DNA from 4 places in the Enterococcus silesiacus genome. Region 1 is predicted to be linked to each of the others. Evidence: riboswitches for the same ligand, from Rfam matches in the RefSeq annotation. Region 1 holds a riboswitch; each other region holds the start of a gene.

What was found. A riboswitch is a leader RNA that binds a small molecule or an ion and turns the genes downstream of it on or off. The one in region 1 is predicted to bind magnesium.
Region 2: linked by a shared signal. The riboswitch ahead of RV15_RS08110 (LCP family protein) and the one ahead of RV15_RS02045 (FtsW/RodA/SpoVE family cell cycle protein) in region 1 are both predicted to bind magnesium.
Region 3: linked by a shared signal. The riboswitch ahead of RV15_RS13380 (MgtC/SapB family protein) and the one ahead of RV15_RS02045 (FtsW/RodA/SpoVE family cell cycle protein) in region 1 are both predicted to bind magnesium.
Region 4: linked by a shared signal. The riboswitch ahead of RV15_RS09300 (phosphatase PAP2/LCP family protein) and the one ahead of RV15_RS02045 (FtsW/RodA/SpoVE family cell cycle protein) in region 1 are both predicted to bind magnesium.

Annotation. Positions count from the first base shown of each region.
Region 1 covers NZ_JXLC01000002.1:178,734-186,718, forward strand. Annotated here, with positions in the region: gene RV15_RS02035 (hypothetical protein) at 1-405, shown strand, start outside; gene RV15_RS02040 (FtsW/RodA/SpoVE family cell cycle protein) at 482-1,663, opposite strand; gene RV15_RS02045 (FtsW/RodA/SpoVE family cell cycle protein) at 1,660-2,838, opposite strand; M-box (ykoK) riboswitch at 3,116-3,285, opposite strand; gene RV15_RS02050 (glycoside hydrolase family 3 protein) at 3,590-5,812, shown strand; gene alsS (acetolactate synthase AlsS) at 6,030-7,694, shown strand; gene budA (acetolactate decarboxylase) at 7,708-7,985, shown strand, end outside.
Region 2 covers NZ_JXLC01000009.1:87,038-95,022, reverse strand. Annotated here, with positions in the region: gene RV15_RS08125 (YusW family protein) at 1-597, opposite strand, end outside; gene RV15_RS08120 (DUF4809 family protein) at 822-1,214, shown strand; gene RV15_RS08115 (DUF4303 domain-containing protein) at 1,343-1,840, opposite strand; M-box (ykoK) riboswitch at 2,106-2,274, shown strand; gene RV15_RS08110 (LCP family protein) at 2,446-3,360, shown strand; gene RV15_RS08105 (FAD-dependent oxidoreductase) at 3,517-4,851, shown strand; gene RV15_RS08100 (AcpB/EbpR/MafR family transcriptional regulator) at 4,841-6,313, shown strand; gene glpK (glycerol kinase GlpK) at 6,507-7,985, shown strand, end outside.
Region 3 covers NZ_JXLC01000021.1:18,742-26,726, reverse strand. Annotated here, with positions in the region: gene RV15_RS13405 (glycosyltransferase) at 1-1,056, shown strand, start outside; gene nrdR (transcriptional regulator NrdR) at 1,285-1,770, shown strand; gene RV15_RS13395 (replication initiation and membrane attachment family protein) at 1,783-3,189, shown strand; gene dnaI (primosomal protein DnaI) at 3,189-4,118, shown strand; gene RV15_RS13385 (hypothetical protein) at 4,231-4,701, shown strand; M-box (ykoK) riboswitch at 4,858-5,028, shown strand; gene RV15_RS13380 (MgtC/SapB family protein) at 5,520-6,230, shown strand; gene RV15_RS13375 (GNAT family N-acetyltransferase) at 6,263-6,760, shown strand; gene mgtA (magnesium-translocating P-type ATPase) at 6,925-7,985, shown strand, end outside.
Region 4 covers NZ_JXLC01000011.1:98,422-106,406, forward strand. Annotated here, with positions in the region: gene RV15_RS09290 (ABC transporter ATP-binding protein) at 1-2,237, shown strand, start outside; gene RV15_RS09295 (ABC transporter ATP-binding protein) at 2,254-4,095, shown strand; M-box (ykoK) riboswitch at 4,268-4,435, shown strand; gene RV15_RS09300 (phosphatase PAP2/LCP family protein) at 4,704-6,284, shown strand; gene RV15_RS09305 (diaminopimelate dehydrogenase) at 6,380-7,351, shown strand; gene nrdI (class Ib ribonucleoside-diphosphate reductase assembly flavoprotein NrdI) at 7,517-7,966, opposite strand.

The DNA.
Region 1 (7,985 bases):
CTTAATCGAGGAACCACTAATGCTGAAATGACAGGTGAAAGTAAGCCGATGGAATATAAAAAAATAAAAACTACTACTGCTGAAAAACCAACAACTGATAAAGGAGAAGCCAATTTTACTTTACAAGTAATAAAAGAAGAAATAGAAAAAACTGGAAACTTTGAGATGTTCAAAAAAGAACCAGATTTTGAGGATGATAATTTTAAAGTATTAGCGATTCAAGAAAGTGATGGGTATAGTTTTATTAGTGGGCCTGATAATGGAGAACCTGCAGCGGTTGTTCAAGATGAAAGCGGCAATACAATTCGGGAAGACAATCCATCTACTGACCCTAGAGCTACAACACTTAAAGAGGCAAGAGAATTGATTGAGACATTGAAAAACAACCAATTAAATCAGGAGTAAGTGGTTGTGTAAGCCTGTCTCCATATAAAACAAAGAGCTAAAATTCTGTATAGAGTCTTAGCTCTTTGTTTTATATTCACTTCTCGACTTCACTTTTCTCCTTCTGATAATACATCGAAAGAATCAATCCGATCCCAATAAAATTAGCCAAATAAGCTGTACCACCTTGGCTAATAAAAGGCAAAGGAATTCCCGTCAAAGGCAGCAAACCAATATTCGAACCAATATTTTCAAGGATATGGAACAAGAAATACATAATAACACCAGTTGTGATATACGCGTAAAATTCACGTTTGGCATTTAGCGTACAGATCAACATTTGATAAATCAGATAGAAGAACAGTAGGATCAACGAACACGTTCCTACAAACCCATAGGCTTCTCCAATCACAGTAAAAATCATATCAGATTCTCTAACAGGCACGTATGTCCGCAAATTTGTCAGACCTTTTCCTAGCATCTCACCAGATCCGATAGCCGTTAAGCCACGTACCTGTTGAAAGGAGATTGAATCTGCATATTCAAAAGGGTTAAGCCACGCGTGGATTCGATTAAATTGATAAGGTTGGAAATGAAAAAAGGAAAGGATTTTTTGCCCTTGTTCAGTTAAAACTAATAAAATACCACTCACGCCAAGCACACCTAAAAGGCTAAAACCGACGGCTAAAATTTTCCAAGAACAACCTGAAACCAGTACTATACCTAGGAAAATTGAAATAAAGACTAAACTTGTTCCAAAATCTTTTTGATAAAACATTAACGCTAGAACAGGTAGACTGACAAGAGATAATTCACCCAACAATCGAAAATCCTCTTTTAAAGTCGAAGCGATTGAAGATTTTTGTCTTCTTCTCGTTACGATATAAGCTAACATTAAAATATAGCCAAGCTTCATAAATTCTGAAGGCTGAAAGGAAAACGGTCCTAAACGAAGCCAACGCTTTGTTCCAGTTGCTGCTGCCATAACAGGATCGTGGAATTTCACAAGTAATCCCATCAAAAACAGGGATAAGCCGTAAAGTACAGGTGTTGCTTTCCATAAATATTTTATTGGAATGACCATCGTAGCAAACATTGCACCGATTCCTAAAAGAGCCCACAAAAGCTGTTTTTTCAATAAAGGTGTAATTGACTCAACTGCCGGATCCGCATTAAATGCACCATATTGAGCGATGAATCCAACGAGTATCAACAGGAAAACAGGTAAGAGTAGAGCATAATTCACTGCTTCATTTTTTGAAATAACGCTTTTTCTCATACCATCCCTCCTAGCCAAACGCTTTCTCTTATTTCGGTGCCGCGAGCATTCAAGGCAATACCAAGCGTGACACTTAGTATTAATAAACTAGAGCCACCGTAACTAATAAATGGAAACGTTAAGCCTGTCATGGGAATATAACCTAAGAGGCTACCGACATTTACAGCGACTTGCAGACAAAGCAACATTCCGCAACCGATGTAAAGATAAGAGTAATAGAGTGATTTTGATTTTATTGCCAATAAAAATAGGCGTCCGACAATCGAAAAGACCAAAAATAAAATACCTAAAGAAAAAAGCAACCCTAATTCCTCAATGCAAATGGCAAAAATAAAATCTGTATCTGCTGCTGGTAAAAATCCTTTTTTCTGAATACTGTTGCCTAAACCACGGCCGAAAAATCCACCGTTATGCATTGCATAATAGGCATTTGAGGTTTGGAATCCTTTACCGGTTGGATCAATAAAGGGGTTTTGCATGACTTCAAACCGCGTGACTAGATAACTAAACTTTTGCGGCATCCAGTTAGTTGGAAGTGACAATAATAGCATCGTACCCAATCGTTTTATGACAACAAAGCCAATCAAGGCTAATGACATAAACCAAGGAGAGAGTCCGCTTGATAAAAATAATACGAAAACCAAAATAAAAATCATTGATGCTCCAGCGATGTTCGGTTGAAGCGCGACCAAAAACATAAAGAAGACTGAAATTAATAGTGAGTTCCTATGATGTTTAAAAGAAAAGGGTACTAACGTGTCATTTTTAGCTAAGTTTGCAGCTAGATAAAGCACTAGCACAAGAGGAACTAATTCAGATGGTTGAAATAAAAGCACACCTAGGTTGATCCAACGTTTTGCACCTCCAACACTTGTCCCAATTAACGGCAACGCGATAAGCGTAAGAAAGGTCAAGATAAGTATAAAATGCATTATTTTTGGTTTACGAAAAATAGTGAGATTGATTCGGTAAACAAAACTCATACAGACTAGACTGAAAGCAAAATAGGTCGTTTGCTTGATCGCTTTACTGGCAGTTCCAAGCTCACTATCAAGTAAATGGTAAGAGCTAGAGCTATAGACCATTAAAATACCCACGATACAAAGAATCAAATAAGGAATCAAAATATAAAAGTCTAAATAGTGTAGTTTAGATAATTTTTTTGGGTGCTTCATGTTCTCTTCCTCGCTAATCATTTTAATTGATCATCAAATAAAGTTTGCATTAGGAATCGACTTTGATAGTGGTATAAAAAGTTCTTTTTGCTTGGGCTAATGATGAAGTAAGCTTCATAACGACAAAGAAAATCAGCGTCTCTCCGGTAAGATTTCTTTGTTTCTATTTTTTTCACCTCCTAGATAGTTAAAGCTGACAACATTATTGATCAATACAAAAAAACTTCGCCTAAATAACTCAGCGAAGGGGGATTGAATTCAGCACAAATAGAGCTTTTCATCATTCTCATCGTTGAGTTTTAGCACTATGAAACGTAAAAAGCAGAGCTTTTAGCTACTTTGTGAAAAGCCTTAATTCGACAATTCCTGTCCTACCCATTCCTGTCTTTCGACATTTTTGAGCAGTAGCCTGTGTTTCCATAGGAGCCTCACCTAACAAGTTATTCAGATCGCCTTAAATATAGTGAATAACTGCATTTAAGTCAATGCGATAAATGTTAATTTTTTTATAATATAACTGCTCGAAATAAAGAATCAGTGCTATTTTAATGGAAGGCATCTATCTGCTAGAGGCTTCTACCAAGAATCGCCAATTTATTAAACAAATAGCACGGGAAATTTTCTTTACCCTTTCTTAAGTAAGTAAAAAATCTCTAAATCAAAAATGACTATCGCTTCTAGTTGCAAAACATTGTAAGATAGAAGAGGAAAAGTATGCGTTTACTTTAACGCAGAAATGGGAGGAAATGAAATGAGCTATAAAAAAACGTCTCAAGGAAATTGGATACTTGTTGAAAATGAAAATGGGGCAACCCTTGGCTATGCTGAAAATTCTGGTGTTTCTCTGATTGAAAAAGATGGTTTTGCGTTTAAGGATTTGAATCAAAATGGGGTGTTAGATCCATATGAAGATTGGCGTTTACCGCTTGAAGAAAGAATAGAAGACCTAGTAATGAAATTATCTGTTGAACAAATTGCAGGTTTAATGCTGTACAGCAGGCACCAAACTGTTTCTAAAAAGCAAAATCATTTTGTTAAGATGTTTTCTGGAACATATAACGGAAAAACGTTAGACGAATACAATGGTTCGCTTGCCAAGTTGACGGATCAGCAAAAAGAGTTTTTAAAAGAGGATCATATCCGTCATGTGTTATTAACAATAGTCGACTCTCCCAAAATCGCTGCGGAATGGACCAATAATTTACAAGCCATGGCAGAAAGCTTAGATTTAGGTATACCGGTAAATGTTAGTTCTGATCCGAGACACAGCACAAATGCAGATACAGAGTTTAATGCAGGTGCTGGCGGGGATATTTCAAAATGGCCAGAACAATTAGGCTTGGCTGCGGCGTTTGATCCTGAATTGGTTAGGCAATTTGGAGAAATTGCTAGTAAGGAGTATCGAGCGTTAGGGATTACGACAGCCTTATCACCACAAATTGATTTAGCGACAGAACCGCGCTGGATGCGTTTTTCAGGAACCTTTGGCGAAGGGGTGAAATTAGTGACAGCATTAGCTAAAGCTTATTGTGACGGATTTCAAACGACTCACCATGAAAAAGGCGGCTGGGGACTAGAAAGTGTAAATGCGATGGTCAAACATTGGCCAGGTGGAGGCAGTGGCGAAGCGGGGCGTGATGGTCATTATGGTTATGGGAAATATGCGGTTTATCCAGGGCATAATTTCGAGGAACATTTACAACCGTTTCTTAAGGGAGCTTTTGCCTTGGGGGATGGAACTGATAAAGCATCAGCCGTGATGCCTTACTACACTATTTCTTATGATCAAGATCAAAAAAATCAAGAAAATGTTGGCAATGGCTTTAGTGAGTATATTATTAATGATTTATTGCGTAAAAAATATGAGTATGACGGAGTTGTTTGTACAGACTGGTCAATTACAGCGGATGCTGTCAAGCTTGATCAATTTATTGGTGGGAAAAGCTGGGGAGTAGAAGCCTTAACGGTTGAACAGCGTCATTATAAAGCTTTAACGGCAGGTGTTGATCAATTTGGTGGGAATAATGACATTGCGCCTGTATTGGCGGCTTATGAGTTAGGCGTTGCAGAACAGGGAGCACAGGTGATGAAAGAAAGGTTCCGAATTTCTGCCCGTCGCCTATTGAAAAACATTTTTCAAACGGGTCTTTTTGAAAATCCATATTTGATCCCAGAACATTCAGAAAAAGTGGTTGGAAATCCTGATTTTATGGAAATTGGTTATAAAGCACAGCAAAAATCGTTGGTCTTATTGAAAAATAAACAGCATGTATTGCCATTACGAAAACAAACGAAAATTTACGTACCAAAACAGAAAATCGGCGAGTCGGCAGATTGGTTTGGCAATATTCAACCAGCGTGTGAAAAGAACCCGATCAACCCAGACTTTGTAGAAAAGTATTTTCAACTAGTCGACTCACCAGAAAAAGCTGAAGTTGCTTTAGTATTTTTAGCGTCGCCTAAAACAGTTGGCTATTCAAGTGAAGCTGAAGGAAATGGCTATTTACCGATCAGCTTACAGTATCAGCCGTATACTGCCAAACTTGCTCGTGAAGAAAGCTTAGCTGGAGAAAATCGATCGTATGTCAATAAAAGCAATACAGCAGCCAATAGCGGAGATCTTGCAACGATTTTGTCACTCAAAAAAGAATTTCCCGATTTGCCGATCATCGTTTCTCTCACGATGAAAAATCCAACAATCGTTAAAGAATTTGAATGGGCTGTGGAGAGCATTATTGCCGATTTTGGTGTCCAAACACAAGCGATATTGAGTGTTTTGAGCGGCGAATATATGCCGTCTGGATTGTTACCATTTCAAATGCCCGCCGATATGGAAACCGTTGAACAACAAAAAGAAGATGTTCCATTGGATCTGATTTGTCATAAAGATGAATTAGGGCATGTGTATGATTTTGGCTATGGGATGGACTTTGAACATCAAATTGAAGATGAGCGGTTGCACTATCGAAAATAGAATGACTAGAAGCAGCGATGAAATCTAACCATTTCGTTGCTGTTTTTTTGTCAAACAAATGATTAAACAAAAAATAGTTTGAGTGCTATAATGTAAAAGTGTTACAGGTTATGAATCTGTATCATAAAATATAAGTTTTGAATTATTTTATTAATATTTTTACATTTATCATTGGTTTTTATTGCAATGTAACATCTATATAAAAGGAGTGTAACAGATGGTCAGAAAAAGCAGAAACGGTGCTGAAGTGATTGTAGAAAGTTTAAAGAATCATCAAGTCGATTATGTCTTTGGAATTCCAGGGGCAAAAATCGATGGTCTATTTAATTCCTTAGTCGATGATGGACCTGAATTGATTGTCACACGACATGAACAAAACGCAGCATTTATGGCAGCGGCAGTTGGGCGCTTGACTGGAAATCCAGGTGTAGTAGTTGCTACAAGTGGTCCAGGTGCAAGTAATTTGGCAACAGGATTAGTTACAGCTACAGCAGAAGGTGACCCCGTGCTGGCAATTGGTGGCCAAGTGAAACGCAGAGACTTACTAAAATTAACGCATCAAAGTATGAATAATGCTGCCTTATTTGAACCAATTACTAAATATAGTGCAGAAATTCAAGACCCCGAGACCATTTCAGAAGTTCTAGCAAATGCCTATCGTTTGGCGAAATCGTCAAAAAAAGGCGCCAGCTTCATTAGTATTCCTCAGGATGTTGTGGATGGAACGGTCGAATCACCTGATATCAAACCATTGAATGATCCGAAAATCGGTTCTGCTTCAACTGAAGATATCAAATATCTTTCCGAGCAAATCCAAGCAGCAGAATTGCCTGTTTTGTTGGTAGGAATGAGAGCTTCTACTGAAAAGGAAGCAAATGCGCTTCGCGAAATCGTTGAGAAAACCAAGATCCCGGTTGTTGAAACGTTCCAAGCTGCAGGAGTGATTTCTAGAAAATTGGAAGAGCATTTCTTCGGACGGATTGGTTTATTTCGCAATCAACCAGGTGATATGCTATTAAAACGTAGTGATTTAGTGATTGCTGTTGGCTACGATCCGATCGAGTATGAAGCTAGAAATTGGAATGCAGAAGGAGAGTCTAAAATCATCGTGATCGATGATACGCCTGCTGAGATTGATCAATATTTTCAGCCAGAACGAGAACTGGTCGGTGATATTGGCGAAACGTTGACGGTTTTGCTACCAAGTATTGAAGCAAAAGTCTTGCCAGAAAACGCTACAAAATATTTGCATTCACTGCATGAAAAATTGATTCAGCGGGATAGTGTCAAAAAGCCAACTACAACTGGCTTGATCCATCCTTTAGAAGTTATCGACACACTTCAAAGCATTGTAACCGATGAAATGACCGTTACTGTTGATGTGGGTAGTCATTATATTTGGATGGCACGTCATTTTAGAAGCTATGAGCCCAGACATTTGCTGTTTAGTAACGGTATGCAGACATTAGGTGTGGCGCTTCCTTGGGCAATTTCAGCTGCGTTGGTTCGACCAAATACACAAATTATATCCATTTCGGGTGATGGTGGCTTCCTATTTTCAGCTCAAGATCTTGAAACTGCCGTTCGCAAGCAACTGAAAATCATTCATTTGATTTGGAATGATGGCCGCTATAACATGGTAGAATTTCAAGAACAACTAAAATACCATCGAATTTCGGGGGTTGATTTTGGACCTGTTGATTTTGTGAAATACGCTGAAGCTTTTGGTGCAACAGGTTTAAGAGCTGAAAGTGCTCAAGAACTGAAAGAGGCGATTTTAACTGGGATCGACACAGAGGGGCCTGTAGTGATTGATATTCCAATTGATTATCGAGACAATGAAAAACTTGGCGAAACAATTTTACCAGATCAGTTTTATTAGAAAGGTGAGTATAATGACAAAAGAAACAATTTTATATCAACACGGTACTTTAGGTGCGCTAATGGCTGGTTTAATGGATGGCACTGAAACAATCGCTAATATCTTAAAAAAAGGGGACTTTGGGATTGGAACATTATCTGGTCTAGATGGAGAACTGATTATTTTAGAGGGGAAAGCCTATCAAGGCCGTGAAGATGGCGCGTTGATTGCACTCGATGAAAAACAGGAAACACCGTACGCTGCTGTGACGACATTTAAACCGACAATCACTTTTTCAGTGGACGGTCCTGT
Region 2 (7,985 bases), on a different contig from region 1:
TACTTGATATTGTAATTGGATTTGTTGACCAGTCGTATATGTTACTTGGATTTCTAATTTTTTCAAATCAGATTTCTCAGCTGGAACCTCAATTTCAGGAACGTCAACTTCTGGTGTTTCAGTTTCAGGCACCTCAACTTCTGGTACATCAACTTCAGGAACGTCAATTTCAGGTGTTTCAGTTTCTGGTACATAGTAAGATTGTAAACCAAATTCTGCTTTTACATATCCTTTTGTAATTAAGATAACTTTAAGGTGTAAATCTTTTTGATACGTCATTTTTTGTAACAAGTTTACTGATTTGTAGTAGTTTCTACCGAAATCTCTTGCAATCACAGCTGCTTCTGATGAACTATAACCAGCTGCTTCCCATGTGCTTGCTTTAACTAATTCATTGTAAACTGATGATACATTTGAACTAGTTAATGATAAACCAGTGTACTCTAAGATATCTGCTTTATTAAATAAAGTGATTGTCTTATTGTAATTTGATTCTACCACCGTTGCTGCGTCTGCTGGGCTTGACACCACTGCCAAACTAGCGGAACATAAACTGATTGCTAAACCTGCAACCATCATACCTTTAAAAAGTTTCATAAAAAAATACCTCCTCTTTTTTACTACTGTTTTATAAATAGTAGCTTACTTATATTATTATCCAAACTAAATATAAAGTAAATATATATGAGTGATTTCTCATAATGTTTAAAATATATTAATAATTGGAAGCATTTATCTAAAGAAAATATATTTTTTATGAAGTCTGATTTTTGATATAATGGGATGAGACATGATGAAAGTATCAGAAAGGATCTGTACTAATGAAAAAAGCGACAATTACTAAAACAGTTAATTTATTAGATGGAGGCTGTAATGCTTGTGGAATTATTGAGGATGAAAATTATATGTTGATGATCGAGGATCAAATGATTCCGTTAGAAACATTGACTGTCAATTCTTTGATAACAGCGATTGTTTTAAAAAATGGCTATAAACGAGAATATGAGATGGATGTTATTGATGACTATACACTATACAAAAAAGAAAATTACCAAGTGACACTTAAAGAAGAATATGATTTTCTGACCTATTCAAATGATACAGCAAAAATAGAAACAAAAGATCAGATTATCGATGAAAATAAATTAGCAGAAAAAGTCAATGAACTTCTAGTGACTCTTTTTAAGATTGAAGAATTAGCTTTTAGTTTTTAGAAGATCAAAAGAACAGGTTAAGTTTAGGCTGTGAAACAAAAGTGAATTTTTGTTTCACAGCCACTGCTTTTTATAAACAAAACTGCCAGTTAATAGGAGGGAAAAACTCATAAAATTTATTTTTATGGTTAGTCTACTTGAAAATAGTCTGATGTAGATAGCTTTTCAAACCGTTCTTGTGAGTCAGAGCTGTTTTCGTTATGATCGTAAACAAATAACTTGAAGTCTTCTGTTTTCTTGATTCGTTCAAACGTTTCGCTATCAGTTAAGAGGACGATTTGTTGGCAAAGCCATTCAAGAACAGTCTCAATATCTTGATCGTCTTCCACCCAATCATCAAATAAATGAAGTGAAGCGATCCGTTGATCTTCATCCCAGTCACGAGCGTTATATTTCATGTCGTTTAGTTGGGATTCATTAGAGCCTTTATTTGTATAATAATTCGTTGTTTCTTGCCAAAGATCGACCGAGTTGATACAAAGGTTTATTTCTCCTTCTTCATGAATATTACAGTCTAATGCAAAGGCATAAAATGTTTCATCCGTTTGCTCCAATAGAAAGTTATCAATACTATCAGTCAAAAAATTGAAAAAAAATTCCTGTTGTTTTTCTAAAAAATTTTCCATGGGTGACCTCCAAGTGCTTTGTCTTTTAAACATTGAAACAGATAATGCGGTGAATGTCTATCTAAACATGATAATTGATCTAAAATAGATGTTTTAAGAAAGTATAAAGATTTGTTTAGGTTAAAAGTCTTGTTATTGTTTGAAGTAGCCACAGCAGTGCTAAATGTAGCGTCATTTTTGTTTAATAACATAGTTGGTCAAGCGAATCGTTTCGATAAAATTTAATTTGACTTTGTGATTCGATACGCTTATAGTTTAAAATGAATTAAATACTTGTTAGGTGAGGCTCCTATATAAACATAGGCTACTGCTCAGAAATGTCGAAAGACAGGTACGGGTAGGACAAAATTCGTCGAATTAAGGCGTTTTTCAAAGTAGCTAAAGGCAATGCTTTTTACGTTATATAGTGCTAAAACTCAACGAAGAGAAGATCAAGGTAAGTTGAAAATAAATGGCAGATGTCATAAATTTAACCCTGTAATCTAATCCCTTCGCTGAGTGTTCTTGGTGAGGGATTTTTCTTTTATCCAAGGAAACCTTGAAATTACCTAGTTTCAAGGGCTAGAGTAACCTACCCAACTTTTATGTGTAGAAAGGAATAAATAATGAAAAAATCTGTAAAAATAATGATTATTACCTTGTTAACGATTCTCCTGGTGGCTGTGAGTGTTGGCTGTTATGCGGCTATTTCATTTCAAACGGCCAAAGAAGAGAGTGAATCAAAACTTCCTAATAAGAATCAAAACTTTACTGGTGATGAACAAACGAGTGATAAAGAATTGACGGTCATGGTTGTAGGGAATGACTCTAGAGATGATGATGAAGATCAAGGGCGTTCAGATACGTTAATGGTTGCGCACTATGATGGGAAAACCAAACAGCCTAAATTGATTTCGATTATGAGAGACAGTTATGTCACATTTCCTGATGGCGGACTAGATAAAATAAACGCAGCCTACGCATATGGCGGCGCACAAATGACTAAAGATGTACTGAAAACGAATTTTGATTTACCAATCAATTATTATGTCGTGATGGATTTTAAAGAGTTCAGTGATATTATCGATGAACTTTATCCCAAAGGGGTCACGATCGATTCCGAAAAAGATATCAACTTAGATGGTGTGGATATTCTAAAAGGAAAACAAACTTTGCATGGTAACAGCCTATTGCAGTATGCTCGTTTTAGAATGGATGAAGAAGGCGATTTTGGTCGAATCAGACGGCAACAGCAAGTAATGGATGCTTTAGTTGAGCAGTCTAAAGATTTGATTCCAGTCTGGGAATTGCCTCAGGTTGCAGGGAAAATGGTTGGAAAAATCGATACAAATGTGCCAACCAGTTTATTGATTGATTTGGCGAAAGATTTCCTTTCTGGAAACGTGAAGCCATTAAAATCGTTATCTGTTCCGGTAGAAGGATCATGGAACTTTAATGATTACACAGAATCTGGAAGTGTCATCGAACTTGATGAACAACAGAATGCTGAAGCAATTCAGGATTTTATGAAAGATAATTAATAGTAGACTGATGATCTGCTTACTCATTTTATACTGAGTAGGTAGATCATTTTTTTGTAGACAGGTAAACAAATCAGCTTATTTCTATGCGATAAGAGCATGTGTATGCTATTCTTTAAGAAAACGGTTTACTTTGTTAGAAGGAAGGTTTTTACTATGAAAGTAGTGATTATTGGGGCTTCATTTGCTGGAGTATCAGCTGCTTTAGCGATCAGAAAAAAACATCCAAAAGCTGAAATTCAATTGATCGATAAACAGCGAACGATCGGTTATTTACCTGGCGGCATCAATCTTTATTTTAATGAAATGATCGATCCAATTGAAACGGCTCAATTTATTTCAGAACAAGAATTAGTAAACAATGAAATTTCGTTACTACTAAATGCTAAAGTCGTGAGTATGGATTCAAAACAGCATATCATTAAATACGAAAAAGACGGGTCTGATTTTTTTATGTCGTTTGATAAATTGATTTTAGCGACAGGTTCTAGTCAATGGTCTCAGCAAATTATCGGTAGTGATTCGGAGAAGGTTTTAAAATATAAGTTTTTACCAGGTGTACGGCAAGCAATCGAACAATTGGAAAACAGTGACAAAGTCGCCTTGATCGGTGGTGGTCAAATTGGTGGAGAAGCCGCTGACACATTGCTGAAAAAAGGCAAAGAAGTGCATCTTTTTGAACGCATGGATTATTTATTATTCAAGTATTTTGATGAGGAGATGATCCAGCCTGTACAAGCAGAGATGAGTGCTCGAGGTGTTGTCTTTCATTTTGATGAAACCGTGGAAAAAGTCATCGATATTGATGAAGGTCTTTTGATTAAAACAAAGAAGTCTGAATTATTCTGTGATAGTGCGATTTTTGCAATGAATGTGCGGCCAGATTTACGCTATTTAGACGAACATATTAAACGGCACACCGATCAAACCATTTTTGTGAATGATTATTTGCAAACGTCTCAAGCGGATATTTTTGCGATAGGTGATTGCATTCAAGTGCCTTATAGTTTATCTGAGGAATCGTTTTATATCCCTTTGGTGAATAACGCGGTCAGAACAGGATTGGTTGTGGCTCAAAATCTTATTGAACTCACCACCCCATTTGTGGGTTCAATACGTACGATTGGTACGAAACTTGTTGATCATTATGTGGCAAGCACAGGACTGACGGAAGCCGAGGGAGCATTTTATGAACAATCAATTTCCATTGCTCATGTTCAGCAAAAAAGTTCCTTATTTTCTGGAAGCGAAACAATTTTTGGTAAAATTATTTTTGAAAAAGAGAGCCATAAACTTTTAGGGGCACAATTAGTCTCAAAAGCGGATATCCTGGAAAAAATCAACACATTAGCACTTGGGATTCAAATGGGGCAAACGCTAGAAACGTTTTATCAGAAAGATTTTTTATATCATCCATATTATTCCAACGTGATCGATATCACGAACCAGTTAGGTTTTGAAGGTTTGTGGAGTGAAACAGATGAAAATTGAAGCGTTATTAGATAGAAAGGAAGCTAGAGAAGTTGGCATTTTGAAAAAGGTGATTTTAGCTGGCGGTCGGATCAAGGATGTTGAGTTATTGGACTATTTAGGGGTATCAAAAGCTTCTTTTGAAAGTGATTTAAAGGAGTTAGGTTATTACTTGAAACCGTATGAGCAAGACTGTTCGCTGTTTTATGATGGACAATGGGTAGCAATCCATATGTCCGATCAATTTTCGGTTAGTAAAGTTGTAGATGATTATGTAAGAGCATCGATCAAGTTTCAGTTGATTGATTATTTATTTCATTATCGGGAATTTACGATTGCTCAGCTGACAACCAAATTTATGATCAGTGAGTCGTCGTTATTTCGAAAAATCAAAGAGTTGAATTTGCTATTGAAAGAGTTTGATCTTAAAATTCGCAATGGGCAACTAAAAGGTGAAGAATTACAAATTCGTTATTTTTATTTTCAAATTTATTGGTTTTTGACGCCTTATGAAGTACATCGGGGAAAAACACTGACCGTTCAAAATTCTCGAATCATTGAAGCGCTAGAAAAAGCATTGTCTCTTTCTTTTGAGGAACATGGAAAATTGAAGATTAGTTTATGGCTGACGATTAGTAAAAAAAGAATCGTAGTGCAACCGAAACAATTTAAAGAATTATACAGTAAAAGTCAGGTATACGAACAAGATCCTTTTTTTAAAACATTACGCTCTTTTGTTTTGCGTTTTTTTAGCCGTTATCCGATTGAAATCGATGAAGAAGAGAGTTTGCTGCACTTTATTTTTTTAACAAGTATGTCCGTTTTAGCTGAGTCAGATTTTGCTGATTATAGTTTGATTCGAGGCAGGCGCACACCGACATCCTTAGCCGATACGTTCGTTCTGGAGCATGTGATTTTATATTATCGTCCGCAAAAATTTTTCCCGGAGCTGGAGAAAAAGATCTTCTATTATTTTTCCCAAATTCATAGTCGGCTGTATTTTTTCAAAGGTGAGTTAGAATTGTTTGATCGTGAGAATATTTGGCAAAAGGAACAGAACCTTTCCGGTCATCAGTTGGCTGATTTTTCTCGTGTTCTGTTGGATAAAAGTTTAGAATGCTTTGATGAGTACTATGAACAAGGCAATAGCTTGCATGAATGGTCATTGGTGAAATATCTTAGTGTACTGGCAATTATTGATTTTGAAATCGTTGGTGAGACACGTATTGGCATTGATTTAAAGATGGATCACTTATACAAAGAGGTGATGACTCAGGTGTTAGTTTTGAGTTTGAAAAATTTAAATGGCTTAAAGATCGAACCGTTTGATTCTAAAAAAAAGTATGATTTGATGATCACAAATGTTATGAAGCCGAATGTTTATCGTTCTGTAAAAGAGGTTTATGTGTTATCAGAACTGGGCTCAACTTATGATATCAATCAAATCAGAATGAAAATTCGAGCGTTGCATAATAAAAGATGAATTGAATAGAAAGGCCAAAAATAAAAAGAGTTGCTCTTTTATTTTTGGCTTTTTTATTGATATGACTAGGGATTTGATAAAAACTTTCATTTATTTTTGAAATAAAAAAAAAGATGACGTTTTTATGAAACGATTTCCGATTATTATAAGTATATAAAATATAAAGCGTTTTCAAGAGAGGGAGAAAAATCTAATGACAGAACAAAAATACATTATGGCGATCGACCAAGGAACAACGAGCTCAAGAGCAATTATTTTTGATAAAAAAGGGAATAATATTGGTAGTTCTCAAAAAGAATTTACTCAAATTTTTCCTAAAGCAGGTTGGGTAGAGCATAATGCTAATGAAATTTGGAATTCTGTTCAATCCGTTATTGCAGGTGCTTTGATTGAGTCAGGCGTTAAACCTTCTGATATCGTAGGAATCGGTATTACTAACCAGCGCGAGACAACTGTTGTATGGGATAAGCAAACAGGGCTACCGATTTATAATGCAATTGTATGGCAGTCTCGTCAGTCTTCACCAATTGCTGATCAACTAAAAGAAGAGGGTCATGGTGACATGATCCATGAAAAAACAGGTTTGATTGTAGATGCTTATTTTTCAGCAACAAAAATTCGCTGGATCTTAGATCATGTTGAAGGGGCGCAAGAACGAGCTGAAAAAGGAGAGCTATTATTTGGGACGATTGATTCTTGGTTAGTGTGGAAATTAACAGGTGGAGAAACCCATGTAACAGATTATTCCAATGCCAGTCGCACAATGTTATTCAATATTCATGATCTAGATTGGGATCAAGATATTTTAGATATTTTAAACATTCCTCGTGTAATGCTGCCAAAGGCCACATCAAATTCTGAAGTTTATGGACTGACGAAAAACTATCATTTCTATGGAAGCGAAATTCCCATCTCAGGTATGGCAGGTGACCAACAAGCAGCGCTGTTTGGGCAAATGGCTTTTGAACCAGGAATGGTTAAAAACACGTATGGGACTGGTTCATTTATCGTGATGAATACAGGTGAAAAGCCACAGCTTTCTGATAATAATCTATTAACAACGATTGGTTATGGGATCAATGGTAAAGTCTATTATGCTTTGGAAGGAAGTATTTTCGTTGCTGGTTCAGCAGTTCAATGGCTACGTGATGGTTTGAAGATGATTCAAACAGCTGCAGAATCAGAAGCTGTAGCAAATGAATCACACAACAAAAACGAAGTCTATGTCGTACCTGCTTTTACAGGTCTGGGCGCACCTTATTGGGACTCAGATGCAAGAGGTGCTGTGTTTGGTTTAACGAGAGGAACAACGAGAGAAGATTTTGTAAAAGCAACATTGCAATCAGTTGCTTACCAAGTGCGGGACATCATTGATACGATGCAAAAAGATACGGGGATCGCTATTCCCATCTTAAAAGTAGATGGAGGCGCCGCTAATAATGATTTGTTGATGCAATTCCAAGCAGATATTTTAAATACATCTGTTCAAAAAGCGCAAAACTTGGAAACAACAGCCTTAGGTGCAGCCTTTTTAGCAGGTTTAGCAGTTGGTTTTTGGAAAGATTTAGATGAACTGAAAGAATTTTACGAAGATGGGCAAGTGTTTGAAGCAAAAATGTCCGATGAAGAACGTGATGATTTATATGAGGGCTGGCAACAAGCGGTCGCTGCC
Region 3 (7,985 bases), on a different contig from region 1:
GTTAAAAATACATTTCAATCTATTCTAAATCAAACACTTCTGCCGGCTGAATTAGTAGCAGTTGATGATGGCAGCTCGCTTGTTGATTATTCAGAGATTGCAAAAGAATACCAAGAGATTTTTGCGGAAAAAGGAATCTCCTTTCAATTTATTAAGCAGAAAAATAGTGGAAAACGGGCAGCACAACTAAATGCGTATAAGCATTTAGAAATTTCTGATTTTCATAATGAGATTATTTTGACGATCGATAGTGATACTGTTTTTGAAGAGCACGCGATAGAACAAGGCATTATTCCGTTTGAAGATGAGCGTGTTTATTCCGTTGCGGGTGTGATCGTGACAAGAAATGTTACAGATAATCTTTTGACTGTAATTACAGATTTATTAGTGATCGGACACATGGTATTGATAGAACGATCGATGAACTCTATGTTTGGCAGTGTAGCTGTTAATAGCGGCCCCATTGCCTTTTATCGGGCTGAAGTGTTATACTTAGCGCAAAAATTAGGATATGAAAATGAAACGTTTGGTCGTGTTAGAGTAGAATTTTCAGATGATAGTTTCTTAACAATGGCGGCAATGCTTTTAGGGAGAACCGTTGCTCAAATGACAGCAGTTTCTTATACAGATTTGCCGAATAAATTGAGTCATCATGTGCGACAACATCTACGTTGGAACAGAGGCAGTTTTATTAGAGGTTTTTGGCGGTTAGCGCTGTTCCCTGTTAATAGTTTTGTTTTTTTTAGACAGGCATTTGGCTGGGCAATGTTTGCGGCTATGAATGTTATTAAGTATCAATTGATTTACTGGGTATTTTTTGTAATGACCGATTTTCCATTAATTTTAGTTGCTCCGTTAGCATTTAGTGCAGTTTATTCCTTAGCCTATCTTTCAATTCCCAGGAATGATTTGGCAAATCGGGATAAATGGATTGTTTTTTTAGCTTTTCCATTTACTGTACTATGGGCAATTTTTGTATTGTCACCTGTTCGAATTTGGGGATATATTACTCATAAGAATACAGGTTGGGGCACGCGAGACAAAATAGAACTGTAAGACGATAATAATTGGGTCAGATTGAACGGTTGGAACGTTGTCTCACTCGATTATTTTTTTTTAAACAATCAAAATTTGTTATTAAATAAGAGACCTACAATAAGAAAAAAATGCTTAAGAAGTAATCGTTAATGACTGGTTTCTCAGGCATTTCATGTTATAATATAGAAAGTAAACTAAAACGAAACTTTAAAAATAGATATTATTAGATAAAATGAGGTGAACACTATGCGTTGTCCAAGATGTCATCATAATAACTCCCGTGTAATCGATAGTCGCCAAGCTGATGATGGTCGTGCGATTCGTCGTCGAAGAGAATGTGAAAATTGCAATTACCGTTTTACAACATTCGAACGAATTGAAGCAGCCCCTTTGTTAGTCATCAAGAAAAATGGCGACCGGGAAGAGTTTAATAGAGAGAAAATTTTGCGTGGATTGATCCGTTCGGCTGAAAAACGTCCAGTTGCCATGGAACAAATGGAGCAAATCGTTGACAATGTCGAAAACCGTGTACGTAGCTTAGGTGAAAATGAGATTTCGACTACTTTGGTCGGAGAATATGTAATGGAAGATTTAGTTAATTTGGATGAAATCGCCTATATCCGATTTGCCAGTGTCTACCGTCAATTTAAAGATATGAGTGTGTTCTTAAAAGAACTGCAGGGAATCGTTGATAAAGCAAAATCTTCAAATTCAGATACAACGAATGAATAAGGAGGTCTTTCCTTGAAAGACAATTGGAAAGAAATCCGTCCTAAAAGTATATTTAAAACAGCGATTGCTTCTCCCTTAGCGGATCAAGAACAAGCGGTATTGACGCTTTTATATCAGCCAATAATTGGTGCGCAAGCATTCAGCTTATATTTAACACTTTTATCAGAGATTGATGAGTCGGGAATGAGTGAATCTCTGTTTCATGCCGATCTGATCACGATGATGGATATCAGCATGAAACAAATTGAAGCAGCTAGAATGAAATTAGAAGGTATTGGCTTATTGTCGACCTTTGCCAAAGAGGATTCCGAATTAGGCATCCATTTCATCTATCGTTTAAATCATCCTGAAACTGCTGAGCGTTTTTTTAAAGATGAAGTATTGTCATTAACACTGTTAAATAGCGTAGGGCAAAGAAAGCTAGATAAGTTATTTGATCACTTTAAGCCGAAATATCTTAATTTAACTGGCTTTGAAGAGGTATCAGTAGGATTTAAGGACATCTATGTCTTCAAAGAAGAGCAAATCGTGTCTCAAAGCAAACAGCTAAGTCAAATGGAGCAAGCTTTTGATGATCCAAGGCCTGCCGGAAAACCAAGTGCCGTCAACGAAAGCTTTGATTGGTCCTATTTTGTTCAAGGAATCGAGAAACTTGGAATCAAGCTTCCAGACAATAATACTGGATTTAAAGAAGAAGTGTTTGTCTTTCATAATTTATTTGGCATTACAGAATTGGAAATGATCGATTTTTGTTCTAAATCATTTGATTATTATACGAGTAAGATTGATGTCAAAGACTTTGAACGAGCAATTTATAGAACCTATGATCCTGATAAAAAACAAAGACTTAGTGAGTTTCAACAGAATGATTCGGTGGATTTATCTGCTGAGGATCAACAAACGTATCGCTATAACTCATTAAAAATGAACGGCTTTTCAACTCAAGATATCCAAATGATCATGGATAGTGAAAAGAATTTTCCACTAAATTATTTGGAAGCTTTAAAAAATGAACGTGGTGGGTATACAACTCCTCAAGAACGTTCGTTGGTCAAGTATTTGGTGAGTAAATCTGGTTTGCCTAATAGTGTGATTAATGTATTGATCAATTATGTTTATAATATCCAAAAACAACCCACACTAAAAGCGGACTATATCAATCGAATTGCTAATGAGTGGGCACAAAGTGGTATTTTTTCACCAGAAAAGGCCATTGAGCATGTGCGTGAAATTGCTAAAAAAGGCAAGGAACAAAAGCAAACAAGACAACGATATGGTCAAAATAATCGACCGATTCGTCAAGAAACGTTGCCTGACTGGGTAGAAAATCCAGTTGAGGAACAAAAGTTATCTAAAGAAGAGCAAGCAAGATTGGATAAAGAAATTCAAGATTTCTTGAGTAAAGGAGGCGACAAATAATGGAAGATGTAGGCAAAGAAATGTCAAAAATCATTCAAAATAGAGATATGAACGAACGGTACAATGAGCTTGTTGAAGTTGTCTTAAAAGATACAGATGTGCAACAGTTTATTCAGGAAAATCGCGAGCGATTGACGGACGATGATGTTCGCAAAAGCTATTCAAAACTTTATGAATTTGTTCAAGAAAAACGTAAATATCAGCTGAATGATCCAACCATGATTGCTCCTGGATACGAGCCTAAATTGACCTTGAATTTCCATTATATTGATGTCACCTATGTACCGACAGAAGCGCTTATCGCTAAGCAAAAAGAAGACGAAATTCGTAAGCGAGTGCGTGCAATGGATATGCCAAAAGATGTTCGTGAAGCTAGTTTAAGTAGATTCGATACAGCATCCCAAGGTCGCGCTCAAGCGATGGCTGAGACAATGAAATTTTTAAATGAATACACGTCAAAACCAAAAGAATTTCATAAAGGGCTTTATCTTCAAGGAACGTTTGGTGTCGGAAAATCGTTCTTGTTGGGTGCAATAGCTAATAGTTTAGCTGAGCGTGGTTTTGTTACGACGATCGTTCATTTTCCAACATTTACAGTAGAGATGAAGCAAGCAATTGGTAAAGACATGGTTGGACCAAAGCTAGATGCGGTCAAGAAATCACCAGTTTTGATGATTGACGATTTAGGTGCGGAATCAATGACTTCTTGGATTCGTGATGATGTATTGAGCGTTATTTTACAATATCGAATGCAAGAGCAATTAGTGACGTTCTTTTCATCAAATCTTGATTTGAAAGAGTTAGAGAAACATTTATCCGTGACGCAACGCGGAGAACAAGAACCTTTGAAAGCTCGTAGAATCATGGAACGTATTCGATACTTGGCAAAAGAGATCACGATGTCTGGCAATGATCGAAGAAATGGTTAAACTGTCTAGTCGCTAGACAGTTTTTTTGTATCCAATAATCTTACAATTCTAGGAATGGACTGATATGAATGCGATCGTTTATAATAAAGTATCACTATTGGAGGGCGAGTTTATGAAAAAAATCGTAGTATCATTATTGTCGATTTTGACATTAATTTCTTTAGGAGCCTGTGCTGAAAATAAAAAAGATACATCGAAAGGAAGCAGTGAAACTATATTGACTAGTAACAAAGAACAATCAACTGAACCTACATCTAGCAGTTTAGACAAAGAAAGGTCGCAAGCAGTTTTTACGGCTGTCTTAGTTGAAGATGCGAAGAAAAACGAAACGGTGGATCAATCGATTCGCTTGGTTTTAAATGAGGTCAAAGCAATTGAAGATCCCGAAAAAATCCTTGGTATGATGAAAAATGAGGGAGTTATTTTAAATGTCTCAACAAACCAATTAGCTGATGATGTTACAGAAGAAAATTTGAAAGCAGGGGATAAGGTCCAATTTACTTTGGTTGATTTACCTGCTATGACGATGTCGATCCCACCACAAGTTGCTGGTAATTCAGTTGTGAAAGTAGAAAAAATTTAATAAAAAATTTAAAAAAACAGATGACTGAAAACGTAAAAAAACATACGTTTTTAGTGTCTGTTTTTTTGATATTTGAAATGATTAAAAAATAAAATTTAAATAAAAGTGTTGACAGTCATTTTAAAATGATGGTATAGTTTCACCTGTAAGATAACTAAATAGATTTGTTAGGTGAGGCTCCTATACAAACACAGGCTACTGCCCAAAAACATCGAGAGATGCCAATGGGTAGAACAGGGATTGTCGATTACAAGGCTTTTCATAAGGTAGCTAAAAGCTCTGCTTTTTACGTTGTATAGTGCCAAAACTCAACGACTAGATCATGCAGGCTTTTTTTTGTGCGCCTATTTATGACCTTCCGCTGAGTTTTGGCGGAAGGTTTTTGCTGTGAATCACTACGATTGGCTTCGCCAGAGTAGATGATGAACAGTACTTGGCGACCAAAGGGAGAGAAGTAACCTTAGTCCTGAATCACCATAATTCGTTACGACTGTATCAAATTCTAAAAGCTTTAAGAATAGACCCACTATGATTAAACAAGGGCCAGAGTAGATGATGAACAGTACTTGGCGACCAAAGGGAGAGAAGTAACCTTAGTCCTGAATCACCATAATTCGTTACGACTGTATCAAATTCTAAAAGCTTTAAGAATAGACCCACTATGATTAAACAAGGACCAGAGTAGATGATGAACAGTATTTGGCGACCAAAGGGAGAGAAGTAATCCATTAAAAGAAACAACAAATTTCTCCAAAATGATGAAGCAGATAGTGAGCATTCCTTAGTAAGCCACGAAAGATAAGACCAAAAAGCCTAACATCCAACAAGCAAATCTAAGAAAGGAGCAAACTTATGCATTTTTAATCAGTATTATTGCTAGTATTTTTGCCGGAATGATTATTGGAGCAGAAAGACAATGGCGGAAAAAATTAGCTGGTATGAGAACGATGACTTTAGTGACATTTGGTTCGTGTCAATTTGTCTCATTGTCTACATTGATCCAAGACGATAGTAGTCCGACAAGAATAGCAGCACAAGTAGTTAGTGGGATCGGTTTTCTTGCTGGGGGAGTGATTTTAAGAGAAGGGTTTAGTGTGACAGGTATCAATACAGCGGCAACTTTATGGTGTTCAGCAGCAGTTGGTAGCATGATTGGAGCTGGGTTTGTGATTGAAGGAGTCCTTTGTGCGGTTGTTTTAATGTTAGTCAATATCCTGTTAAGAAATTTATCTCTCAAAATAGATGATTACACGGTTCAAAGAGAAGACAAACAAATAGAGTCGATCCATTATCTTTCAGTGATTGCGAGTAATACTTGTGAGGTCATGCTTAGAACAGAAATCATCCAATTGTTAGATAAATATTGTTTAACATTTACTAAGTTTTCTTGTACAGACCTAGCAGGAAAAAAAGTCCGACTATTTTTGGAAATCGAAGCGACAAGAAATGGCACACTTGCTGTCAATACGATCATTTCAGAATTATCTCAGCTTTCAGAAATCATCGAGATTAATCAAATGAATAACTAAAAGAATGGAGGAATCAACATGGTAAAGCAGCGATGGTGAAAATCGTAAATTGGAATAGTGAAGAATATTGGGCAGGAATAAAGTTAAGAAACCAGTTGCTAAAAACAAGTGCAGGTAAAGCTTGGATTAATGACTTACCCTTAAATGAAAAAAAGGACATCCATATGGCAGCGATGATTGATGGAAGAGTGGTGGGAACATTACTTCTTTCAATGAAAACTCAAACAGCAGCTCAAATCAAACAAGTGGCTATCGATGAAAGCTATCAAGGGTTTGGCCTAGGAAAAAAATTGCTTGAATCTGCTGAAAGAATTGCAGAGCTGATGAACTTTCAATCTGTATTTTTAACTGGACGTAAGCAAGCTTGGGGTTTTTATGATCATTTTGGGTATCAAAGTGTCGGGTGTGCGTATTCAGATGGACAAGTGATTTTAAAAAAATTCGAGAAAAGGTTTTACGCTAAAAATAATATAGGCAAGCTTGGAATTATTAAACATATAACGCTAAAGGAGATGGAAACAAATGGATGACAGTAGTCAGATGATCAAGGACTTATGTAAAAAGAAACCGTTGTTAAAGATATGTGAATACTATTGTCTATTTGTTTCTAGTATAGTCAAGTAACTTCCTCCGATAACAGCCTCTCTTTTTCCATGAGTCCGTTCCCTAAAAAATACAATATCATTGAAATCAAATGAATGATTGTGTTCTGACAATCGTTTTTGATTTCAATAATCAGAGTTTTAGAAAGAAGGAGAAACAAATGGAGAAAAGAGAATTAGTATCAAAAAAGAGCAATCAATCGTATGAATATTTTGCAAGAAACTCAATTGAAAATATCATAACGTATTTTAAATCTTCTAAAGGAGGACTAACGCATCAGCAAGCCATCCTATCAAGAGAAAAGTACGGAGAAAATATCATTACACATGGTAAAAAAACACCATTGATTGTTGAGATAATCAAAGCATATTTTACCCCTTTTACGATTGTCCTCCTTACATTAGCAATCATTTCGTTCATCACTGATTATGTGATTGCAGCGCCTGAGGATCGTGATCTTGTTGGTGTTTTGATTATTTTAGCGATGGTCTTGATCAGTGGAACAATGACCCTGATTCAATCGGTTAAATCAAATCAAGCAGCAGAAAAATTGAATAATTTAGTAAAAGTTACAGCAACTGTCGTTCGCAGAAAAAAAACAGTAGAACTTCCCATAGAAGAAATTGTTTGCGGAGATATCGTAAAATTGTCAGCAGGAGATATGATTCCGGCAGATATACGATTAATGAAAACCAAAGATTTATTTGTTTCTCAATCAGCTATGACAGGTGAAAGTTATCCAGTAGAAAAAAGAGCAGACTATAAACTAAAGGTGAACAGTGTTGAAACAGAATATGAAAACATTGTATTTATGGGCAGTAATGTCATCAGTGGTAGCGCCGAAGGAATTGTAGTTTCAGTGGGAGAAGGTACACTTTTCGGGAAAGTAGCGCGAGATGTTTCTGATAAAAATCCTCAAACAAATTTTGAAGTAGGGATTAGCAGAACATCGTGGTTATTGATTCGGTTTATGTTAGTGATGGCACCTGCAGTATTTTTGATCAATGGCTTAACAAAAGGTGATTGGTTTGAAGCCTTTCTTTTTGGTTTGTCTGTCGCGGTTGGTTTAACACCAGAAATGTTGCCGATGATCGTCACGACCAATCTTGTAAAAGGTGCGTCAAGTATGGCGAAAAAGGGAACTATTATTAA
Region 4 (7,985 bases), on a different contig from region 1:
AATATTCCACACCTGAAAAAATCAGGAAAACAACTCTTCAGGGAATTGAAATGTTCATGACAGATGATGAGAAAAAAACAATTGAAGACAACTATAAACTAACGACTGAAAAAATCGATGGAAAAGAAGTTGAAGTTTATAAGTTAAATCTTCAAAACGGTATGACAGAAGCCAAACTAGCAGATATTTTTAATCTGCCAATGATGATGCTGGCAACTTCTCAATCAAAGGATTCATCAAGCGGAAGTGAAGCCAAAGCAATCATCGAAGAGTATAAAAACATTGGCGAAGATGCCGCTAAAGCCAAACAACTTGGTGAAGAAGCAACAGCCTTAGGCGAACAAGCTAAAGCGGCCGGTGCAGTGGCTGCATCAGCAAAAGATGCTGCAACAGCCATGGAAAAAGGCCAAGAAGCCCAAGACCTAGCGGCTCAAGCGCAAACAAAAGGTGCTGAAGCCAAAGCTTTAGCTGATTCAATCAAAACAACGACAAACGCTATGCCAGCTAAAGTTGAAGCAGCTCGTAAAGCAACTAAAAAAGGCTTAGGTGATCTAGGTGCAGATTCAATGAAAACCGTGGGGATTCAATTAACGCTGGGTGAATACAAAGCACTAGACATGGATACACAACAAATTCAAACTGATTATATGGTTAAAACAGGAACAAAAATGGTTCTCTTAACCCTTGTTTCTGCAGTAGCTGCAATTATTGTTGGATTGATTGCTTCACTCGTGGCTGCATCAGTCGGTCGAAATTTGCGTGTGGGTCAATATGAACGAACATTACAATTCTCAAATACTGAAATGGAGAAATTCTCTCCAGCTTCATTGATCACACGTAATACGAATGATATCCAACAAATGCAAATGGGGATCGTGATGATCATGCGTATCGTGTTATACGCACCGATCTTAGGTATTGGTGGGATCTACAATGTCTATCAAACAGGAACAGGTATGGGCTGGATCGTCGGTGTAGCAGTAGCCGCTGTTTTAGTTTTAGTGGGAAGTCTACTATTAACAACGATGCCTAAGTTTAAAGCATTACAAAACTTAGTCGATAGAGTGAACTTGGTTTCTCGTGAAATCATTACTGGTTTACCTGTTATCCGTGCTTTTTCTCGTGAAAAATTTGAAGAAAAACGTTTTGATGGTGCCAACACTGATTTAATGAAAACTCAATTATTCGTTAACCGTGCAATGTCTATTATGATGCCTGTCATGATGTTATTGATGAATGGTATTTCTGTTTTGATCGTTTGGGTCGGCGGACATAATATGGATAACGGTCAACTACAAGTTGGGGATATGATGGCCTTTATCACTTATACGATGCAAATCGTGATGGCCTTTATGATGTTATCAATGGTTTCAATCATTCTACCTCGTGCCAATGTTGCTGCTGGTCGTGTGGAAGAAGTCCTTGAAACAGAACCAACAATCAAAGATCCAGAACATCCGAAAGATGATCATGACTTTAAAGGTGAAGTGAAATTTGAAGCAGTAGAATTCCGTTATGGCGATGCTGATGAAGATGTCTTGCATCATATCAACTTTGTAGCTAAACCAGGTCAAACAACTGCCTTGATCGGTTCAACTGGTTCAGGTAAATCTACGATCGTTAACTTGATTCCGCGTTTGTTTGATGTAACTGGTGGACGAATTACAATTGATGGGATCGATATTCGTGAAATGAGCTTGCACAAATTACATGAAATCATTGGTTTTGTGCCGCAAAAAGGCATCCTCTTCTCAGGTGATATCGCATCAAACATCAAGTTTGGTGATGCCAATATCTCTGATGAACAAATGCGCAAAGCAGCGGAAATTGCCCAAGCTGAAGAATTCATCGACTCAAATGAAAAAGGTTATGATCGTGAAATTTCTCAAGGCGGAACGAACGTTTCTGGTGGACAAAAACAACGTTTATCCATTGCTCGTGCCTTAGCGAAAAATCCTAAAATCTTGATCTTCGATGATTCATTCTCAGCACTTGATAATAAAACGGATGTAGCCTTACGTAAGGCCTTATCAGAAAATATCAAAGGTGCCACACAAATTATCGTTGCTCAAAAAATCTCGACGATCCTTCATGCGGATAATATTATCGTATTAAATGAAGGCCGTATTGTAGATCATGGAACACACGACGAATTAATGAAATCATCCACTGTCTATCAAGAAATTGCCCAATCACAATTGAGTAATGCTGAATTAGGCATAGAAGAAGCAGAGTAGGGAGGAGCGAATAATAATGGCAGAACAAACACAAAATCGCCCTCGTGGCGGACGCGGACCTGGGAATGGCGCTCCAGTGGAAAAAGCCAAAGATTTTAAAGGAACACTAAAAAAATTAATCTCCTATATTGGTGCTTATAAAATACCCGTTTTCTTTGTAATGATCTTTGCAATTGCTTCAACCGTGTTTAATATTTGGGGTCCAAAAATCTTATCACAAGCAATCACAGAATTATTTAATGGCTTGATTAAAAAATACCAAGGAACTGGCGGTATTGATTTCAATAAAATCGGTGGAATCTTAATCTTCATGCTAGGACTTTACTTAGTGGCTTCAGCCTTCGGAATCATACAAGGTTGGATCATGTCGACGATTTCGCAAAAAATCACGTATCGTATGCGTAAAGAAATTTCAGAAAAAATCAATCGTATGCCGATGAATTATTTTGAAAGTCGGACCACAGGTGAAGTGTTATCTCGGATCACCAACGACGTCGATACCTTAGGGCAATCCCTAAACCAATCAATCACACAATTGATTACATCAGTCTTTACCATCATTGGGGTTATCGTGATGATGCTATCAATTTCCGTGCAAATGACAGGGATTGCTATTTTGATCGTACCGATTTCAATGATCTTGATTTTAATTGTTGTGAAAAATTCGCAAAAATACTTTAAAACACAACAAGAATATCTTGGGGTGATTAATGGTAAAGTCGAAGAAACAATCGGCGGATACAATATCGTACGTTTATTCAATGATGAAGAAAACTCTCTTGAAGAATTTAAAACACAAAATGATGTTTTATTTAAATCAGCTTGGAAATCACAATTTCTTTCTGGTTTGATGCAACCGATCATGAACTTTGTTGGAAATTTAGGGTATGTTGCGGTAGCAATTTTTGGTGGGATTTTAGCTTATAACGGAACGATTACAGTTGGAGATATCCAAGCGTTTATCCAATACGTTCGTAACTTAACACAACCTATTGCGCAATTGGCTCAAGTATCTAACTTACTTCAATCAATGGCAGCAGCGGCTGAACGTGTCTTTGAATTCCTTGAAGAGGACGAAGAAGCGCAAACAGTACCAAATCCAGTTAAAATCGATAAAGCCAAAGGAATGGTCGACTTTGAACATGTTCGTTTTGGTTATACGCCAGATAAAATCATTATCAATGATTTCAGTTCACATGTTGATCCAGGCCAAACAGTGGCAATCGTTGGACCAACTGGTGCAGGTAAAACAACAATGGTTAAACTATTGATGCGTTTTTACGATGTGACTTCGGGTGCAATTAAAATCGATGGTCATAATATCAAAGACTTTAACCGTGCAGATTTACGTAAAAATATTGGGATGGTTTTACAAGATACTTGGTTATTTAAAGGAACCATTATGGAAAACTTACGTTATGGTCGTTTAGATGCCACGGATGAAGAAGTTTATGAAGCGGCTAAAGCCGCTCATGTTCACCACTTTATCCAAACATTACCTGGCGGCTATAACATGGAATTAAATGAAGAATCGTCAAATATTTCCCAAGGTCAAAAACAATTGTTAACCATTGCTCGTGCTATTTTAGCGGACAAACCGATTTTGATTCTTGATGAAGCAACATCATCTGTTGATACAAGAACAGAAGGTTTGATCCAAGGGGCCATGAATAACTTAATGGCTGGTCGTACGTCATTTGTTATCGCTCACCGTTTATCAACGATCAAAGATGCAGATAAGATTTTGTATATGCAAGATGGCGATATCAAAGAACAAGGAACACATGAAGAATTACTTGCTGAAGGTGGTTACTATGCGTCACTTTATAACTCTCAGTTTGAAGAGTTAGACGAGTAACAAATAGTTAAAAGAAGCGCTTGTCAAAATTATTTTGATGAGTGCTTTTTTCTTTACTCAAAAAAATGGTGCCATAAATTTACTTAATTTTAAATTAAGAAAAAATAAAGACGCTTAAAATAACTTGAATAAAACTCTTTCCAGCGGTATTCTTTATACAAAATAAATAGATAAATAACCTTGTTAGGTGAGGCTCCTATACAAACATAGGCTATTGCGCAGAAACGTCGAAAGACGCCAATGTGTAAAACAAGAATTGTCGAATTAAGGCTTTTCATAAAATAGCTAAGAATTTTTCTTTACGTTGTATAGTGCTAAAACTCAGACGATGAGATTGATTGAAAGTCAAACGTCTTAGGAAAAAATGTTTGACTTTTTTTATTTTAGTAAATAGCCTGTCTATTTCCTTCATTTTTAACGTCTTAGTTATCTGCCTGCGTTTTTTAGGAGTGCTCTTTGACGGAAATAATCGCTGAATACTTCGCTGCTATTTATTGGGAGAATAAGTTCCAGCGGTTTTTACTTTATCACTATTGTTGCTAGATATTCAAGTAGACTAATTGTGAGCTTATGATCAGATTGAATATAAGATTGAAGGGATTTATTACATGAATAAATTGAAAGAAAAAACATTTACGCCTACTATATTAAGCATTGTATTCTTTTCAGTACTAACCTTATTAGTGGTAAAAAATGTCTCATGGTTTAACAATTTAGATGCTGCGATTTATCGATTTGATTGGAAACCCAATGAGCGAATCACTGATTTTGTGATCGTCTTTGCTAAAATTGCAACGATTGTTCCTGTTTTTATCATAAGTTTGCTCGTTTCATTTGGTTTATGGCGAAATAAACATAAATTGTTGGCAATTTGGATGAGCAGCAATGTCTTAGTTGTCAGTGCTTTAGGTTTTATTATCAAACATCTGGTTGCCCGAACAAGACCCAATGTCACACAATTGGTTGAAAAAACGTCCTATAGTTTTCCAAGCGGGCATTCTCTTTTGGCGATGTGCTTGGTATGTTCGATTCTGTTGAGTGTCCAAGCGATTTACAAAACAAAATCCCCAAATTATCGATTATTAAAAAATGGACTGATCATTTATGCTCTTGTGATAGGTTTAAGTCGAATTTATTTAAGAGTGCATTATCCTAGTGATGTAATTGGCGGTTTTCTTTTAAGTTATGCTTGGGTAAGTCTTTCATATATTTGCCTGCAAAGATTTTATCTAAGCAGAAAATTTGCAACAACGGATTCTAAAAAAAGATTTATTCAGAAAACAATTTTAGGATTTTTAACGTTCCTTTTACTAATCGTTGCCGGGGCCTCAGTATATGGTGCCAACGTGTTCAAAAACGTTCAACAGACAGCGGATAAAATGTATCAACCACTAAATCGAGAAACCAAATCTGTAGAGCTAGGCAAGAGTGAGCCAGTTAGTTTTTTACTTTTAGGTATTGCAAATGATTCAAAGCGAAAAACAGATTTTCGAGCAAACACGATAATGGTCGCAACTGTCAATAATCAATTGAAGAAAACAACGATTACTAGTATTCCACGAGATGCATATGTAGAGATTATCGGTAAAGATGGCGTTTATGACAAAATCAATCACGCACATTCTTTCGGTGGCGATGAGATGATGATCGAAACCGTCGAGCATTATTTAGAGATTCCAATCAATCATTATTTTGTCATTAATATGGACGGTTTAGCGGCTTTGAGTGATGCTGTCGGTGGTGTGACAGTGAATAATGATTTTGAATTTGACGCCGAAGGGATTCATTATCCAAAAGGAAAGCAACATTTAGGTGGTTGGGAAACGTTACAATATGCACGAATGCGCTATGAAGATCCACTAGGTGATTATGGCAGACAAAAAAGACAGCGTGAGGTAACGATTCAGCTTACTAAAGAATTAACTTCTGTGAAAAATGTCCTTCGTTACCAAGAGTTGCTTGATGTAATTGGGGAAAATGGACAAACGGATATGACGCTGGATCAAATGATGCTATTGATGAAAAACTATCAGAAAGCTTTAGAGAATATTGAAAGTTATCAAATGCAAGGTGAAGGATTTACTGGAGATGGTTACACAGGCGAAGAAGGTATTTCCTATCAAAGTATCTCAGATGAAGAAAAGGCAAAAGTTATAACAGAATTAAAACACCAATTGGCTATACCGTAAATAGATTCTTTTAACTTCTTATTTTGCAACTTCCGATTGTCAGACTGCTTTTTCTTTTGCTATAATCTGATGTATAGAAGTGGAGGAATGTAAGTATGATAAAAGTGGCAATCATTGGGTATGGGAACCTAGGACGCGGCGTTGAACGTTCGCTAAAACAACATAAAGATATGGAGTTAGTGGGTGTGTATACAAGAAGAGCGCCTGAAACCGTCCAAACAGAAGGGGCACAAGCGTTTACAATGGATCAGCTCAAAGATAAAAAAGGTGAGATCGATGTTTGTATTTTGTGTGGCGGTTCAGCAACAGATTTACCGACACAAACACCAGAGTGGGCGCATTTATTTAATACTATTGATAGTTTTGACACCCATGCTAAGATTCCAGAACATTTTGCTAAAGTGGATCAAGTGGCAAAAGAAAATCAAACGACCTCAATTATCTCAACGGGATGGGATCCAGGGTTGTTTAGCTTGAATCGTTTATATGCGCAAAGTATTTTACCAGTTGGAGAAACGAATACGTTTTGGGGTAAAGGCGTTAGTCAGGGACATTCTGATGCTTTACGTCGAATCAATGGCGTGGCAGATGCAGTGCAGTATACTGTTCCAAATACTGACGTAATCGAAAAACTTAAAGCTGGTGAGCAGGTAAATCTGACGACTCGTGATAAACATTTCAGAGAATGCTTTGTGGTGCTAGATGATGGCGCAAATGCAGACAAGATTCGCGAAGCAATTGTTTCGATGCCTAATTATTTTGCTGAGTACGATACAGAGGTTCATTTTATCTCTCAGGCTGAATTAGATCAAAACCATCAAGCAATGCCGCATGGTGGAACGGTTCTGCACACTGGAACCACGCATGAGAACACCAAACAAGTGATTGAATATAAATTACAACTAGAAAGTAACCCAGAATTTACTGCGAGTGTGTTAGTCGCCTATGCAAGAGCTTGTGTTCGTTTAGCAAAGGAAAAACAATTTGGGGCATATACCGTTTTAGATATTGCGCCTAAATATTTATCTGATCGGACCGATGAAGAGTTAAGAAAAGAATTATTGTAATTTTTTATAGAGAAGTTGGAGAGAATGTTATGCCATAACATTCTCTTTTTTTATGCAATTAAAGGTTTCAGTATCCATGTGATAGATAGGACCGGTAAATCTATATAATACAGAGAGTAAGGATCAATAAAGTGTCAATAATAAATAGAACATTCACCAACCTATTCAAAATGAGGCTGGTGAATGTTTTACTGCTTCAGCTAGTATAGTATAAACACGCTCTAAATCTTCCTGTGTTCCACGAAGTTCATAGTCAGCTAAAAATGGAAAACCAAATTTTTGCGCATACTGTTTGGCAGTTAAACAATATTGATGGTTAAAATTTTTATTGCCACTACCGACTACACCTAGACAATAACGATGATTGTCATCATGATCTAAATACTCCCGCATTGTTTCAGTCAATATTTCCGTATCGCCATTATCAACTCCATTTCCACCATCTAAGTAAGTTGGGACAAATGTGAAAAAAGGAGCATGCTCATCGTCAAAAACGGAATTTTCGTGGATTTCCTTAAGGGTGATTTGTGTATCATATTTATCAGCAGCATAAGCCGCTAAACGTTTGACAAAGGAACGTGTGTTACCAGAGATTGAAATATATATAATGTTCATGTTAAAACCTCCTTAAAAT